One region of the Acetobacterium sp. K1/6 genome, then DNA from elsewhere that is predicted to be linked to it. Evidence: riboswitches for the same ligand, from Rfam matches in the RefSeq annotation. Region 1 holds a riboswitch; the other holds the start of a gene.
The links. A riboswitch is a leader RNA that binds a small molecule or an ion and turns the genes downstream of it on or off. The one in region 1 is predicted to bind cyclic di-GMP.
Positions count from the first base shown of each region.

Region 1 (8,181 bases):
TTTCTTGCCCATTTTTGCCAGTGAGACGGCTAAATTTACCGTGAGCGTCGTTCTGCCAATCCCGCCTTTCGCACCAAATACCGTGATGATCCGGGATTGCATGTTATTTGATGCGGCAATATCAGAATTTTCCATCCGGGATTTTTCCATGTAGTGGGCTAATTCAATATTTTCTGCCAATGTCTCGGTATCAATCGGGAACTGCAGTACTTTTCTTATGCCAGCCAGCATGACTTTTTCAATCATACTCACATCAAAACTGTCACATAACAGGATTACTGCACAACCGGGAATTTTAATATAGATCTTTTCAGCCAAATTAATGGCCGCTTTGTAGTCGTTCTCGCACTGAATAATCATCACATGGGGTTTTAAACTAATAGATTTTTCCAGAGCATTTTCATCCAACTTTGAAAACCCGATAAATGCGAGCGTGTCGTTTCGTAGCAGGCTCTTAATTTCATAGATCCGATTGTCATTGTTTCCGACAATCATTACTTTTATCTTTTCCATCGGTTCACCCCATTTCATTCTTTAACTATTTAGCAAGTTTTCGGTCGGTTTATTAAAATGTTACGGTATAAAGGGTCGCGGGCCTAAAATTGTGTTGTCAACTGGGGATCTTAGAACCAGGAGATATTTAGGCGTTTGATCAATTGATAGCGCATAGGTTATTTTTTCTACGTCGCTTGCCGGAACAGAAACCGTAACCGAGGTGTACTCCCCGCCGCTATCGCCTGCGCTGCTTGGTCCAATCTTCAAAATTTCAATGTTTTCGACGACATACTCAGAAACAATTGTTTTATCATTTTTTATCCAGATGGTAACAAGATCGACACGATCACCTTTTGTTAAATAACCACCCACACCCTTTTCTTCATCAACCAGGATCGTTATTCCCCGATAATTTGGTTCAATGGAATAAGACAGATTATTGTTTTCCTGGTTGGTATCGCTTAACCGAGTTGTCAGAATCTGTTCATTGGCTTCAATGTTTTCTTTGGTAATCCGGCCTAAAACATCTTCCAGATTGGCAATTGCCAATTGATGCACCATTTCAACGGGAATCTCTGCGGTTTTTAGCATTTCTTTTTCAATAACGGTGCCTTTGGGAATCGTCTTTATCGCTAAAACAACCGCTTGAGTTTCCTGGTTCTTTCCTTTTTCCAGCGAAGTAGCAAACTGAAAAACGGCAAATCCGGTAATCAATGATACAATCAAGGCGATTATGATGAGTTTTTTCATAAATTTCTCCATTCGACTGATTAATGGTTTATATTAATATATACCCATAATTTAATTAATAATTATTCTGACAGGATCAAATTATATAATCCAAAATCTCCTTCTGTGCCTTCCCCGACATTGCTTCCCGAAGAGGCGCCATTTGATACCATATTTAAGAATGATCCAGTAATATAACCATCATTCGTCTGGTTTTCCAGAAGAAATGCGGCAAAGCCCTCCACCACCACTGTTTTTTTATCGACGCCAAAGGAATAAACGGGAACCTTGACAATTCTCGGACAAGACGCCTCAAAGTTCTCTGTGGTACAGCCATCACCGCCACTGAGAGCTCCAAAATGGGTACAGGATGCATACCGTTCCTCAAAGCCCTGATAGGTGGGACCCACCATATTTCCACTTTCTTCCAACAGCACGTCACCTACGCTGATTTCGCCAGCATAACCCTGGGTAATCCAGATTCGATAGTCGCTGGCTCCGCCCCCTTGTCCATCAAGATCCAGGGCACCAAAGAATGAGGTTGAGCCGCTTTGGATGCCATATTTTAAGGTAACATGAGTCAGGTTGTTGCTGGCAATTCGGGCATCCATTTCTTCTTTGGTCAAACCAATGGGGGCAACCCCACTGGTTCGGATGACCGGAGAAAGTTTTGCGACAGCACTTCTTGAAAGATCAAGATAGTCAATCCCAAATATTTTGGCAAAATACATGGGGACAGTGTTATCAACGGTTACCCGTATTTCCGTGTATTGGCCATTGCTGATTTTACCTAAAACAATATCGTCTTGCGTTAAATCTTCAAATCCATTCAGGCTGGTATAATCAACGGCACTATTTTTTATCTGATTGACCTTTACCGTATTGCCGGTTTCAATGGGTAGCAACCGTCCCGCTGAATACACCGCCGCATCGGCCGCTTTTTGCTGTTCCCCGGTGCTTAAATAGGCCAATCCCAGATCGATCACCAATGCCAATATTCCAAATATAAAAACCATCGATACGGCTACAATAATCAATGCGTCGCCATGTTCTTCATTTTCTATCCTTTTAAAAGGTCGGTATTTATTGAAAACTTCGATTAATTTTTTCATTTACTCTACCTTCATGGTACAGGATGAAGAAAGATTCATGGTTTCACCCTGGACGAAAACACCGACAATTGGTGTTAGAATAGCAATATCATCGCTAATCTCAATTACCACATCTCCAAGACGAGGGTTTGAGACATTCGTAAAAGTAATGTCGATATCAACTGTACTGGCAATGTTCTCCGGAGCAATCGTCCGGATATGCTCTTCAATTGCTGTTTTACTGGTTGAATTAACGATCGCATAGCGTGCACCCTCTCGGGAGGCATAATCAATACTATTCTGGTTCATAAACAACCAACCAAAATCGATGATTCCACACAAAATCATAATCAAAATTGGCAAGGTTAATGCAAGCTCAACAATGGCCTGTCCGTCTTCTTTTTTTATTTTTTTGATTATGTTTGCAAACATTTTCCCTCCCCGATCATTTATAAAAATGATCTTATTATTAAGTCCTTTTGAACCCAACCTATGTCAATTGTTGAATTCATTAAAAAAGGCATATTGATTACGTCTGACAGAAATCTCTACTCTGACGTTGCCAATATGCCACTAGTTTCTTCACCGCAAACGCAATAACTACCAATAGATTTTATAATGCTAATTGGGTTCCAATATCCGTAAAGAATTGGCCAATTTGTGGTCCTAATAACCAGATAGCAGCAATGGCTGCCAAGGCGATCCCGGCAATGATTAATCCATATTCAACCAAACCCTGTCCATCTTCTTCCCTCATCATGTTTGTAAACAAATTTTTCATTTTAGTTCTCCTTTTAATTTTTTTGTGTTCGTTTTGTCAGTTGTGTGCACTATTGCTTTTTCTAAAGTGCCAACTGAGTTCCAATATCCGTAAAGAATTGACCAATCTGTGGTCCTAACAACCAAATTGCGGCAATTGCGGCTAATGCGATCCCGGCAATGATTAATCCATATTCAACCAAACCCTGTCCATCTTCTTCTTTCATCATTCGTACAAATACGCTTTTCATTTTATTTTCTCCTTTTAATATATTATTTATTAGTCTAACTAATAAGTTCTGTCATGCTGCTAATTGAGTGCCGATGTCAGTAAACATTTGGCCGATTTGTGGTCCTAATAACCAGATGGCAGCAATAGCAGCTAGTGCGATCCCCGTTATGATTAGTCCATATTCAACCAGCCCCTGTCCGTCCTCTGTTCTAATTATCCTTGACAATGCATTTTTCATTTCTTTTTTCTCCCTTAATAATTGTTGATTAAATTTCGTAATCGTTAACATTTATTTTCAATCCTTAAAATAACATTCCAAATTCAAATAGATGATCGTTTGCATTTATAAGATTTATAACTAAAACTGAGACAAAACCGGATGCCATAAACGGTCCCAAGGCAACCTTTGATTTTAAATTACCTTTTCTTCTGATAATCAGATAAATTGTGTAGATCATCAAAAAGAATGTCATAATCATAATTGCCGATATAATGCCATATACCCCTAAACAAAAACCAACTGCCGCTGCATATTTTACGTCTCCCCAACCAGCACCCTTTCCGATCATTGCTGGTAAGAAGAAAATAATAAAACCAATCACTAAACCAAAAATATTCATCCCGATACTTGTAATGGGTTACCTTGTTATGACAAAGGCTCCACCGACGAAGATGGTCATTAATACCAGTTCGTTGGGGATTTTTTTTATGCTGATGTCTACTACCGAAAGAATGATACAGATTGAAAAGAGCATCATATATTCCAGTGTTTTTGCTTCAAGTCCATTCAGTTTTACAAAGACTAACCAAACAAATGCATTCATTATCGCCCAAAAGATTGTTTTTGAAACACTGCCTGAAAATTGAGGGTGCTTCAGAATATTAACTCTTTGCTTGATCAAGTATACAGAAGATTTTTCCATCAAAGCGCCAACGACAGCTCCGGTTAATAAAACCAGTACAGTTATTGCAAATTGGTTCATCAGCTCACCTCCAGTAATTTTTGGTAATAAAAAAGCAACGATTTACGCGTTGCACTAAAGGCGAATTAAATACACCTAAAATCTGCAACTGGCTGTCATATAAAAAATTATTTAGACCCTATAGCTTTGCGTCCTCACCTTTCGGTAAGTTTGCCGAATATTAAATTGTCCAACAGGAGAAAACTAGAATAAAAAAACAACGCTCTGACACGTTGCACTAAATACACCATATAATGATGTTATCTTGCAACTGGCTGTCATATAAAAAATTACTTAGACCCTAAAGCTTTGCGTCCTTACCTTTCGATAAGTTTGCTAAATATTCTATTGAGATCATGATAGTTCATTGTATTTGATATGTCAAGAGAATTATTTGCTATATTTTAAATACCGAGCATATTAAAGAGTAATATTTTGCACATTATTTTTTATTTGTCATACTAAACATAAAGATACGAATTCATTATGTTCGTCGATGTTTCTCAACATTCATTCGATTATCCTTAAATTATGTTGCATCTAATTGTTATATAGTTATCAATATTATCTTTTATTATGATAATCTAATATTATTGCCATTCTTTAGAAATGTTAATTTTTAATGCTGCAAATACTTAAGCCATCGAAAAAAAAAACACGCTAACCTCAGAGATGATTTTATAGTTATAATTTTTACATAAATACATTTGTTCGCCTTGTTGTATTCCCTCTAAAAAATACTTAATAAATAATTAAGTATTTGACACAGAAAGCAGACTGTGTTACATTTTGATTATGTTAGCAACATCTAACATATATTTAAACTGGAGGTTATCTTATGAGCATTGTTATCATTGGCGGAAATGATCGTATGATTTATCAATATAAAGACCTATGTAAAGAGTATAACTGCCGTGCCAAGGTATTCACTCAAATGCAGGGTGCCCTGAAAAAGAAAATCGGAGTTCCTGATCTAATCGTATTATTTACTGGAACCGTCTCTCATAAAATGGTTAACTGTGCGACCTTTGAAGCGAAAAGACTTAACTTGCCGCTCGCTCGATCGCATACAAGTAGCTTATCTGCATTACGTAGCATTTTAGATGAGCACTGTTCTGTGTGCGAAAAACGGGACAAGTGCCATTTAAAAACGATATCCCGCGGAGTGTAACAATGAGTACTTTTGAGGAAGAAATTATCCGACACTGCTCTCCAACTCTAGCTGGAATCAAAACTGGGAATTTATTTAGCTATTCTTTCGATGATCACGATCAGTTGATTAATCAAATCACCAATTGGAACAATACTTTGAATGCTCGTGGAGTTTATTTTGAACGATTAAAAACCAATCGAAATCGTGTTCTTCTGTACGTCTACCGTAAAAATAGACTTAACCGTGACCTCTCATGTCCCAAAGTCGAACGTTTTTTAAACAAAATTGGCTATCCAACAGGGGATCTTGAATCGTGTTTGGCATTTTTATCAGAACGCATTCACGACTCAGCAGATTTCCCCCATGAAATTGGCTTGTTCTTGAGCTATCCTTTTGAAGATGTAGAAGGCTTTATCCAAAACGAAGGAAAAAACTGTAAACATTGCGGTTACTGGAAAGTCTATTGTAATGCGAACGAAAAAATTAAACTTTTCAGCAAATATAAAAAATGCGCGACAAAATATTATCAATGCCTTCTCAAGGGATCTTCGATCATACGTTTAACAGTAGCCGCGTAAGAATTTCTTAGACATTTTGACTTATTTTAGGCAATAGGTTTAAGTGATTTTTCTTCTTTATTGATTACGACAGCTTCTTTGGGACTTAAGCATTTCTGAATACAATATTTCTTAATTAATTCATAATCAAAAATATAGTAATAGAGCGTATCTTCAATCAGCTCCCACAATGATTATTTAATTCCGAATAATCTCAATTTTATAACCATCCGGATCAGTTATAAAATAATAACGGGGTTTCCCATCGCCACTCAGTCCTTTTAGCGGTGTTGGCTTATAGCCCTTTGCTTCGTGAGTTGCAAAAGACGCCTCAAGATCATCAACGAGCACCGCTAAATGACCATAGGCCGTCCCCAAATCATAAGGGAGTGCTTGCCCATAGTTAAAGGTCAGTTCCAACTGATGGCTGTTAGAACGGCCATCCCCTAAAAACACCAAGGTGAATTCATAAGTTGGTTCGTCCCGTCGCTTCACTTCCTCAAATCCTAGTGCTTCTTTGTAAAACGCTAAAGATCGTTCCAAATCCAATACCCGAATCATCGTATGTGCCATTTTGTAATTTCCCATAATAGTCTCCTTATAACTTAATTTATTCCTATATCACTTTCTGTATCACTTTTTTTAATATTTCAGCTAAGCTCTCTACAACCTCTGGATCGTAGTGAGATATCTGTCCATATCGTCATCCTTCTTCCGTTGCATTTAGACACTTTTCAGGCTCCAGAATCCCTTGTCATAACATTTCTACGCTAAACATTTAGTGGTGCTCACCGGCACATCCTTCGGTACCTTCGAAATTTCTAAGCAACGGCAAGGTCCGTTTCTTCATCAATTCCAGGACTTCCCAACCGGAATGACCGGCTCCAAGAAACCGGGTCAAGCAAGCGTCAGCCAAAAGATCAAAGGCCGATTGACTTTTGAAGTTACCAGTGATAATTCCTTCACAGTTCAAATCAATGATTCTTTGAGCCAGCTGCTCTGCTGTTAAATCCTCAATTTTTTCAATTGACTCGATCGCAGTCTCTGACCGTCGGACCACCAATAAATACTGGCTGGTATCAAATTCAGAAGCAACCGATGACTCCAGTTCTTTTCCATTCATAGTCATTGCAATTTTCATATTTATCTCCAATCTTTTTAATTTGTTAACGTATTTTTTTAATTCAGAGGGGTGAGCATGGTTTTATAAAAGGCATAAGCTTTGGAAGATTTTCCAATGCAGTAACCGATATAATGATCCAACAGATCATTTATTTTTATCACCTCGACGGTGCTTACTTCCCGATCTTTTAGCTGTTTGATCGGCTGTCCTAAAAAATCCCGGAGTAGTTTTAACATCGTGGGGCTCAGCTTATAGAGGTATCCCTCGGTTGGTTCCTGACAGTCACTGCAAATGACCCCATTGTTTTCAATGCTGAAGAGGCTTAAATCTTGATCATTCTGACACATCATACATGTTTTTAGACCTGGGCGGTAGCCTAAATAACTAACTAGTTTCATTTGAAAGGCGCCCACCAGAACCAGGTCGTTTTTTGCTGTTCCAGCTGATATATAAAACAATACGTGAAGGAGTAGTTTTAAAATTTCCGGGCTTTTCTGAAAAAATTCATAGGCATTATACATCAGATCCAGTAAATAAGAAGCCAAGGCCATTTTAGTCAGATCATTCCGCAATGGATAAAAGGCCTCAATTAAATTGGACTGATTGATGATGCCAAAATTCTTACCGGGATAATAAACAAATTCACTATAGGCAAAGATCTGGGTGCTGGCCAGAAGGCCACTTTTCTGACGTCGGACACCACGGGCAATACATTGAATCTTACCATCATCTTCGGTGAAGATGGTCAGAATTTTATCCTGTTCTTTATAGGGCTGTTCTTTAATGACCAGTCCTTTTGTTTTAATCAGAGCCATAATTCTCCCAACTAGAGGATTTATTCAAAATAGCCTAAATCTTTCAAATCAAAATTCTTATCCCGCCAATCGGATCGCACCTTTACCCATAACTGTAGATTGATCTGCGATTTCAGAAAAAACTCAATATCTTTCCGGGCTTGAGTACCAATTTTGGTCAGCATGGAGCCACCTTTGCCGATCAGGATGCCCTTGTGAGTTTTTCGCTCACAGAAAATGGTGGCTTCAATGTCAATGGTATCCTTTCCCTTACGGGGTTTCATGG
Region 1 is NZ_JAXQGA010000005.1:199,453-207,633, forward strand. It holds gene U2P91_RS06465 (AAA family ATPase) at 1-513, opposite strand, end outside; gene cpaB (Flp pilus assembly protein CpaB) at 574-1,245, opposite strand; gene U2P91_RS06475 (Tad domain-containing protein) at 1,308-2,336, opposite strand; gene U2P91_RS06480 (TadE/TadG family type IV pilus assembly protein) at 2,337-2,747, opposite strand; gene U2P91_RS06485 (Flp family type IVb pilin) at 2,929-3,096, opposite strand; gene U2P91_RS06490 (Flp family type IVb pilin) at 3,158-3,325, opposite strand; gene U2P91_RS06495 (Flp family type IVb pilin) at 3,377-3,595, opposite strand; gene U2P91_RS06500 (hypothetical protein) at 3,609-3,926, opposite strand; gene U2P91_RS06505 (hypothetical protein) at 3,945-4,289, opposite strand; cyclic di-GMP riboswitch class I at 4,370-4,454, opposite strand; cyclic di-GMP riboswitch class I at 4,532-4,616, opposite strand; gene U2P91_RS06510 (DUF2325 domain-containing protein) at 5,107-5,439, shown strand; gene U2P91_RS06515 (DUF3793 family protein) at 5,442-5,999, shown strand; gene U2P91_RS06520 (VOC family protein) at 6,177-6,566, opposite strand; gene U2P91_RS06525 (NifB/NifX family molybdenum-iron cluster-binding protein) at 6,757-7,119, opposite strand; gene recO (DNA repair protein RecO) at 7,158-7,916, opposite strand; gene era (GTPase Era) at 7,937-8,181, opposite strand, start outside.

Region 2 (8,181 bases), on a different contig from region 1:
GTCGCAAAAATATATAATCCGGCCATGTTGGGCTATTTTAACCGCGGGCAACAATTTCCGTCACTAATTGTCGCAAATATTAATGGCTCAATCCAATCGGTTATGTTCCCAGCCCTTGCCCTCAAACAAGATAATTTGCATCGCGTTAAAGAAATGGTTAGAAGAGCGATCGTTACCAGTGCGTTTTTTATCTTTCCTATGATGGTTGGGCTGGCGGTGATTGCAGAACCTCTGGTAATCATTTTATTGACTGAAAAATGGTTGCCATGCGTTCCGTTCTTACAGATCTCCTGTGCTGCTTATGCTTTACTCCCGATTCATACGGCTAATCTTCAGGCAATTAATGCCTTAGGGCGAAGTGATATATTCCTAAAACTGGAAATTATTAAAAATGCAGTCAGCCTGGTGATTTTGGGGATCTCTCTTTTTTATGGTATTTATGCCATTGCGGCCGGAATGTTTTTTAGCAGTGTCGCCTCATCGTTTATAAATGCTTATCCTAACAAAATGCTGTTGGATTATAGTTATATGCAACAGATGAAAGACGTGATGCCTTCACTTCTATTGTCGGTGGTAATGGGGATAATTATTTACTTTGTTTCATGGTTCAATATGACGCCTGGATTAACCCTGATAATTCAGGTAACTATTGGGATTAGCTTTTATTTTGGGATGGCAAAATTATTAAATTTTGAATGCTTAACATATTTATTAGTAACCGGAAAAGAACTGCTGGTTAATCGAAATAAGCGCAAATAAGCTGACGATATAAAGGGAGTTTCTTTAGCGGCTAGGAAAAAATCAGTCTGAATAAAAAAGTGAGGAAATAAAGTGGATATTTCAATAATGCAACCCTATCTATTCCCCTACATTGGGTATTATCAAATGATCAATTGTTCGGATTGTTTCGTTATTGCTGATGATGTGCAATTTATAAAACAAGGATGGATTCACAGAAACCGGATATTATTAAATGGAGCGCCGTCGATGATTACGCTGCCATTAAATAAAGATAGTTACGTCCTAAAAATCAATGAGCGCAGCTTCGCAATTCAGGAAGGAACAAAGGGGAGGTCTACCTTTCTGAATAAGATTGTGAATTCTTATCGTAAGGCACCGGAATTTAAAACGGTTTATCCACTTATTGAAACAATCATAAATTATGATGATAATAATGTGGCAAAATATTTAATAAATAGCATTACGGAAATTTGTGCATATCTGGATATTAAGACAGAGATGATCATCGAATCGAGTTTCAAGCTTTCACCTGAACTGAACTATCAGGATTCTGTTATCTACGTATGCAAAGAACTCAAAGCAAATCGTTATATAAATTCAATTGGTGGAATGGATCTTTATTCAGCAGAGCAATTTAAAAAAAACGGAATTCTTTTAAAGTTTATTAAAACGCGAGAATCGCTACACTATCGGCAGTATTACAATACATTTGTTCCCAATTTATCGATCATAGATGTGCTGATGTTTAATTCATTGACGCAGGTTAAAGCGCTACTAACGGAATATGATCTAATTGACGGCAGGGGCTAGCGCTTTTAGGCAAGGTTTGATACAGATTTATGAAATTGTATCATGCTTATTTTTGACAAAGTGGTTTTTTACGGCTTGGCAAAAGTCCCAATCTTCAAACAAGCTTTCCCAATCTTCGATGACTTCAGGAGCCTTAATACTTTGGTCCAACAGCTCAAGAAACTGATCACGATCAATAATGACAGCGCCCATACTTTTCAGGTGATCAGTTGGCCAAGTTCCGCAGTCCAGGATTGCATAATTCAATTCTTCCAGTCGAATGGCTAGAGCGATCATTGCAAATTTTGAAGCGTGATTAATTCGTGTAAACATTGAGGAAATATGGAAATAGGAGCCAAAGGCGAATCCAAACAAACCGGCAACCAGTTTTTTGTTATACCAAACTTCGATGGAGTGTTTGTAACCTAAGTCATGCAAAACACAGCAGGATTTTCTACGTTCAGGTGTTAGCCAAGTGTAGTTTTCTCTTGATTCAGTGCACCCATTTACAACGTCAATAAAAGCTCTGTCTACCGTCAGATAAAAACTATTATGCTTGATTAGTCGCCACATAACTTTTGAAATATGAACCTGATCAGGAAACAGCACACAACGAATTTCTGATGTCCACCAGAGAATTGGCTGATTAATGAGTGATGATGGATAGATTCCGTTTTTAAAAGCGTAAATAATTCGTTCTGGAGTTAAATCGCCACCGATAGCCAATAATTCTCCAGCAGGTCCAATACGTATGTTCTTGTTTGAAGATGTATGAGGAGGAAAGTATAATTCATTGGTTAGACAGTATGCTTTTCCTCGGTACTGTAAATGACGTGTATAAAATGCTTTGAAAATGCCTTTAAAAAAGCGTTTATCCATTGTAATGAGTAGAAATTTTATTTTTTTTAGCACTGATTTTACTCCTATAAATTAATATTTTGAGTTCGGATTTATTGGATATTTTTTATATACTCTTTATTTGCCCCAAAAATTGATTATTACGCAAGAATCTAGGAAAATCAATTAAGTATTAAAATATTATTAATATAAAGCATCCAACAGGTATTGACTAATCTCTGGATATGTGATATAGTGACTTCGTAAAAGTAAATACTTTAATATTCGAATATTCTCCTGCTTTCATTTTAATAGTTACAAAAAATGATCGCATATTTATCAAATGCATAGGTTTAAGAGACGTTTAATAGATGACAACTAATGATTGAGTTGTATTAATTACAGTTTTATTTTCTAGGAGTAAATACGGACCTGTTAAAATTCAGTGGCGTAAAGTTTAGTGCCTATAAGTCGGTAGGTAGCTAACGAAAGGAAGGTATCAACAAAAAAACAGAGTTAAGTTAATAAGTATCGTGGAATAACTTTCCAACGATAAAGGCAAACCTGTTGAAAAACAGGGACGCAAAACTAAAGGGCCTGTAAAATGGCAGCCAGTTACCGAAGGGGAAGTTTTTTATTTGAAATTATTTTTGTTCTGAATTCATCGTTATCCAACGATAAAGGCAAACCAATTGAAAAGTTGGGACGCAAAGCTAAGGGCCTGTAAAATGGCAGCCAGCTACCGAAAGGAATACCATCATGAAAAAGTTATCTGTTTTTTTAGTCACACTATTTGTATTATTCAGTGCGATGCCAGTAAATTCAGCGTTTGCTGCCAGAGTTAGACCCCCAAGAAGACCGATTAGAATTACTCAACCGGTAGTGACAGAACCGGTAGTGACAGAACCGGTAGTGACAGAACCGGTAGTGACAGAACCGGTAGTCACAGAACCGGTAGTCACAGAACCGATAGTGACAGAACCAGAAGTTACAGAACCAACGACACCTGTCAGTCAGGAAGTCAGCGTCAAAGATTTTGGAGCGAAAGGGGATGGTATCAGCGATGATACCTTGGCCATTCAAAAAGCCATTAACGAGGCAAGCAGTAAAAATGTCACCTTGTTAATTCCGGCGGCAACCTATGTGGTTACGAGTCAATTGGAAATGAAGAACAATACAAAAATCAGCGGCTATGGTGCAACCTTGTACATGGCACCCCAGCAGTCAACAGTTGCCAATATTTTATGGTCAAATCCAGATTCGTATATTTCTAATGTAACGATCGAAGGATTGAAACTAGAATCTCAAAACACGATTGCAGGTGCCGAGTATTACGCAAACAGCATGATCAGCAACGTTCAGGGGATGTTTTTTCAGGGCATCAGTAACCTGACGATCAAAGATGTTTCGATGGATAGTATGTATGTAGGCTTAAAAATGGGACAATCTGGAAGCAACCGGAATCAGGGAGTTACTGTCAGCAACCTCAATATCGATAGAACTGGCATGCCTGTTCAGGTTTCTGGTACCAACGATTTAATCATGACAGATAGCATTCTGAATGCCAATTCTGGCGGAACGAAGTGGCTTCATGCAGCATACATCCGAGGCGATAACAGTAATTTCCTTTTTAACAATGTTGAATTTAATAATGCCCCTGGTGGCGGTATTGCAGTAGCTGGCAATGATAAATTCCCCACTGCACCCGATCATATTGTCTTTGAGAATTGTCGTATTAAAAACAGTGTTGTCGGTATGCACGTCAATACTGGTGCAAACAATGTGAGTATCTCAGGTTTAACCATCGAAGGAAGCAGTTTGGGGTTTAAGATAACGGATGCAAACAACCTGAATATCAAAGATGTAAACATTAGCGGTGCGATGCCATCAACTACTGATCTTGGTGCATTCATTATTAATAATAGTTATCAAGCAAATATAGAAAATGTTACAGTCGATGCCAATGGTATGGCAGGAGCCTTATTCTGGCTAATTGGTGAAGTAAAAGATACTAACGTTTCTGGAATGAATGTAACGAATGTGGATAAGATTCCCTTGATTAGTGCCAACAGCGCGTCTCAAACGACCAATGTTGTTGTAGAAAACTCCAGTTTTGAATATAACAATATCGATAAATACGGAATTGGTTTCAGAGGCGTTGGTTCACAAGCAGTGCTTCAAAACAATACCTTTGTAAATAACGGTGCTGAATATTCTTATCTGATCTACAATCCCGAAGGAACAGCTATTCAGGTATCTGACAATTCTTACAGCGGATTCCAAAGCTTGACTTCCAGCTCGGACTTTTCAGTAGCTACCAATAATTTCAACCTTCTGTCAGCAAAAGTTGACTAATCGATTTTAAAAATGGACATATCGTTTATCGTATTAATTCAATAAAGCAATTACTAAAAGCCTTGCTCTTTTGAACAAGGCTTTATTTTACAAATTAAAGTGGTCGAATATTAACAATTTTGTCCACGATAAAGGCAAACCAATTGAAAAGTTGGGACGCAAAACTAAGGGCCTTAACTCAAAGAGAAAGGTAGCCGGTTGCCGAAAGGAGCAAAAAAATGAGTTATAGTTTGGATCATCGCGCAAAGAAAATTTGTGTAAGTGTGGTGGTAATCCTATTGATGTTAAGTAGCGTTTTTTCTTCGAACGTTTTAGCAGCAACCATCGATACCGAAGCGACTGAATTACCTGGAGTCACCTATCAGACCCATATACAAAATGAAGGTTGGTCACAGGGCTGGATGAGTAGTGGTGAACTCTCCGGTTCAGAAGGAAAGGGATATCGCCTCGAGGGAATAAAAATAAATCTGACTGGAAGCGTCCCCTCAGGGTTAGAAATTGAATATCGGACACATGTGCAAAATAAGGGATGGGAGCAGGAATGGGCTACAAACGGAGAATTTTCAGGATCTGAAGGCGAAGGATTTCGGCTGGAAGGAATCCAGATTAGATTAACCGGTGAGAATGCAGCAAATTATTCTGTTAAATACCGAACCCATATTCAAAATGAAGGTTGGGTTCAAGGTTGGGTGTCAGACGGGGCACTCTCAGGCTCGGAAGGAAAAAGTCTGCGCTTAGAGGCAATTGAAATCATCATTGAAAAGCAGTCAGCTGGAGTAGCCAACGAACCCGCAGACCCAGTGGTTACAGACCCAGTGGTTACAGACCCAGTGGTCACAGACCCAGGAGTCACAGACCCAGGAGTCACAGACCCAGGAGTCACAGAACCAACCCCACCAGTGAGTCAGGAAGTCAACGTCAGAGATTTTGGTGCGAAAGGCGATGGTGTCAGTGATGATACATCAGCGATACAAAAAGCCATTAACGAGGCAAGTAGTAAAAATGTAACCTTAACAATGCCTGCTGCAACCTATATGGTTACGAGTCAACTGGAATTAAAGAATAATACAAAAATTAGCGGCTATGGCGCGACTTTATACATGGCGCCCCAGCAGTCAGCAGTTGCAAATATTCTATGGTCGAATCCCGCATCATATATTTCAAACGTAACCATTGAAGGATTGACACTAAAATCTCAAAACACGATCGCTGGAACCGATTATTATGCAAACAGCATGATCAGTAATGTGCAGGGGATGTTTTTTCAGGGGATCAGTAACCTGACGATCAAAGATGTCGCTATGGACAGTATGTATGTTGGCATAAAAATGGGGCAATCTGGAAGTACTCGAAATACTGGAATTACCATCAGCAATCTGAAAATTGATAAATCTGGCATGCCGATTCAAATTTCAGGAACCAATAACTTTACGATGACAGACAGTGTTTTGAATTCGAGCGAGGGCGGAACAAAATGGTTACATTCGGCATACATCCGCGGTGATAACAGTCATTTTTACTTTGGAAATGTCGAGTTTAACAATGCTTCTGGAGGAGGAATTGCGGTGGCTGGCAATGACAAATTCCCTACCGCTCCTGATCATATCGTTTTTGAGAACTGTCGTATTAAAAACAGTGTCGTCGGTATGCACATCAATACCGGTGCGAATAACGTTACCATCAGAGGATTAAGCATCGAAGGCAGTAGTCTGGGATTCAAAATTGTAAATGCAAATAACTTAAGCATAAACGATGTAAATATCAGCGGAGCCATACCATCGACCTCCGATATTGGAGCGTTCAGCATTGGTAACAGTTCGCAGTCAAATATTTCAAATGTTACTGTCGACTCAACCGGTATGGCAGGAGCACTATTCTGGTTAATCGGAGAAGTAAAGGATACAAATATTTCTGGCATGGACGTAACGAATGTGGATAAAATTCCTTTAATAAGTGCTAACAGCGCATCAAAAACGACCAACGTCGTTGTTGAAAATTCAAACTTTAAATACAAAAGCATTGATAAATATGGCATCGGATTCAGAGGCGTGGGATCGCAGGCAGTCCTTCGAAATAATACCTTTACGAACAGTGGTACGGCGTATTCTTATTTGATTTACAACCCGGAAGGAACGTCAATTCAAGTATCTGATAATTCGTATAGCGGATTTCAGCGGTTGAATGCCAGTTCTGATTTCTCGGTAGTTGCCAACAACTTTAACCTTTTGACAGCAAAAGTTGACTAGAGAACGATCGATCAAAATCATTTCACACAATCTCAAAAATAAAAGTTTTGAAAAGTCTTGTTTTAAACAGGGCTTTTTTTAAGTTATGATAAAACAATATAAAAATGGAAAACTATTTTATCGGAATGAATATTAATTAAAAAACTGGTAAGATGGGAGCAAAAAGGGTAAAATATAAATTATCTATCAAAAAAAACAAGTCGATAATAAAGGCGGTTGTAAAAATGAAGATACTAATTACTGGGGTAGCAGGCTTTATTGGTTTTCATTTGGCGAATTTAATGCTTAGACAGAATCATCAAATTGTAGGCGTTGATAATCTGAACGATTATTATGAACAATCGTTAAAGAAAGATCGATTAGCAATTTTGGAAGCACATAAACAATTTTTATTTTACAAGGCTGATTTAAAAGATAAGCCTTCAGTTGATAAGATTTTTGAAACACATCGTCCAGAGTATGTAATTAATTTGGCAGCCCAGGCGGGAGTTCGTTTTTCGATTAGCAATCCCTATGCCTATCTTGATTCAAATCTCATCGGATTTATGAATGTACTTGAAGCATGTCGCAATTACCCGGTTAGGCATCTAATATATGCTTCGTCAAGTTCTGTTTATGGTGGAAATAAAGTTGTGCCATTTTCTACGAACCATAATGTTGATCATCCGGTTTCCCTTTATGCGGCAACAAAAAAAGCGAACGAACTGATGGCACATACATACAGCCATTTATATAATATTCCAACAACGGGATTGCGGTTTTTCACGGTCTATGGACCGTATGGAAGACCGGACATGGCTTATTTTTCCTTCGTTAAGGATATCTTGTCAGGAACACCGATAAAGGTTTTTAATCACGGTGAAATGAAAAGGGACTTTACTTATGTAGACGATATTGTACGGAGTATCAGCCAATTAATTGATAAAATTCCCATTGCCAATGAGAATTGGGATGAACGCGTAGATGATTTAAGCACAAGTTTTGCACCGTATAAGATCTATAATATCGGAAATAACAGTCCGGTAGATTTAATGCACTTCATTACGATCTTAGAAGATCAACTGGGGATGAAAGCGGAAAAAATATTTATGGAGATGCAACCAGGTGATGTGTTGATAACCTATGCGGATGTCAGCGATCTTGAGAAAGATATTGGTTTTAAACCGAGTACAAGTATTGAAAAGGGTTTGGCTCAGTTTGTGAAATGGTATAA
Region 2 is NZ_JAXQGA010000002.1:199,652-207,832, forward strand. It holds gene U2P91_RS02810 (lipopolysaccharide biosynthesis protein) at 1-759, shown strand, start outside; gene U2P91_RS02815 (WbqC family protein) at 832-1,551, shown strand; gene U2P91_RS02820 (leucyl/phenylalanyl-tRNA--protein transferase) at 1,579-2,442, opposite strand; cyclic di-GMP riboswitch class I at 2,915-2,990, shown strand; cyclic di-GMP riboswitch class I at 3,040-3,114, shown strand; gene U2P91_RS02825 (glycosyl hydrolase family 28-related protein) at 3,127-4,722, shown strand; cyclic di-GMP riboswitch class I at 4,846-4,928, shown strand; gene U2P91_RS02830 (glycosyl hydrolase family 28-related protein) at 4,941-6,968, shown strand; gene U2P91_RS02835 (NAD-dependent epimerase) at 7,193-8,181, shown strand, end outside.
Region 2: another riboswitch for cyclic di-GMP. It lies ahead of U2P91_RS02825 (glycosyl hydrolase family 28-related protein); the one in region 1 lies ahead of U2P91_RS06505 (hypothetical protein).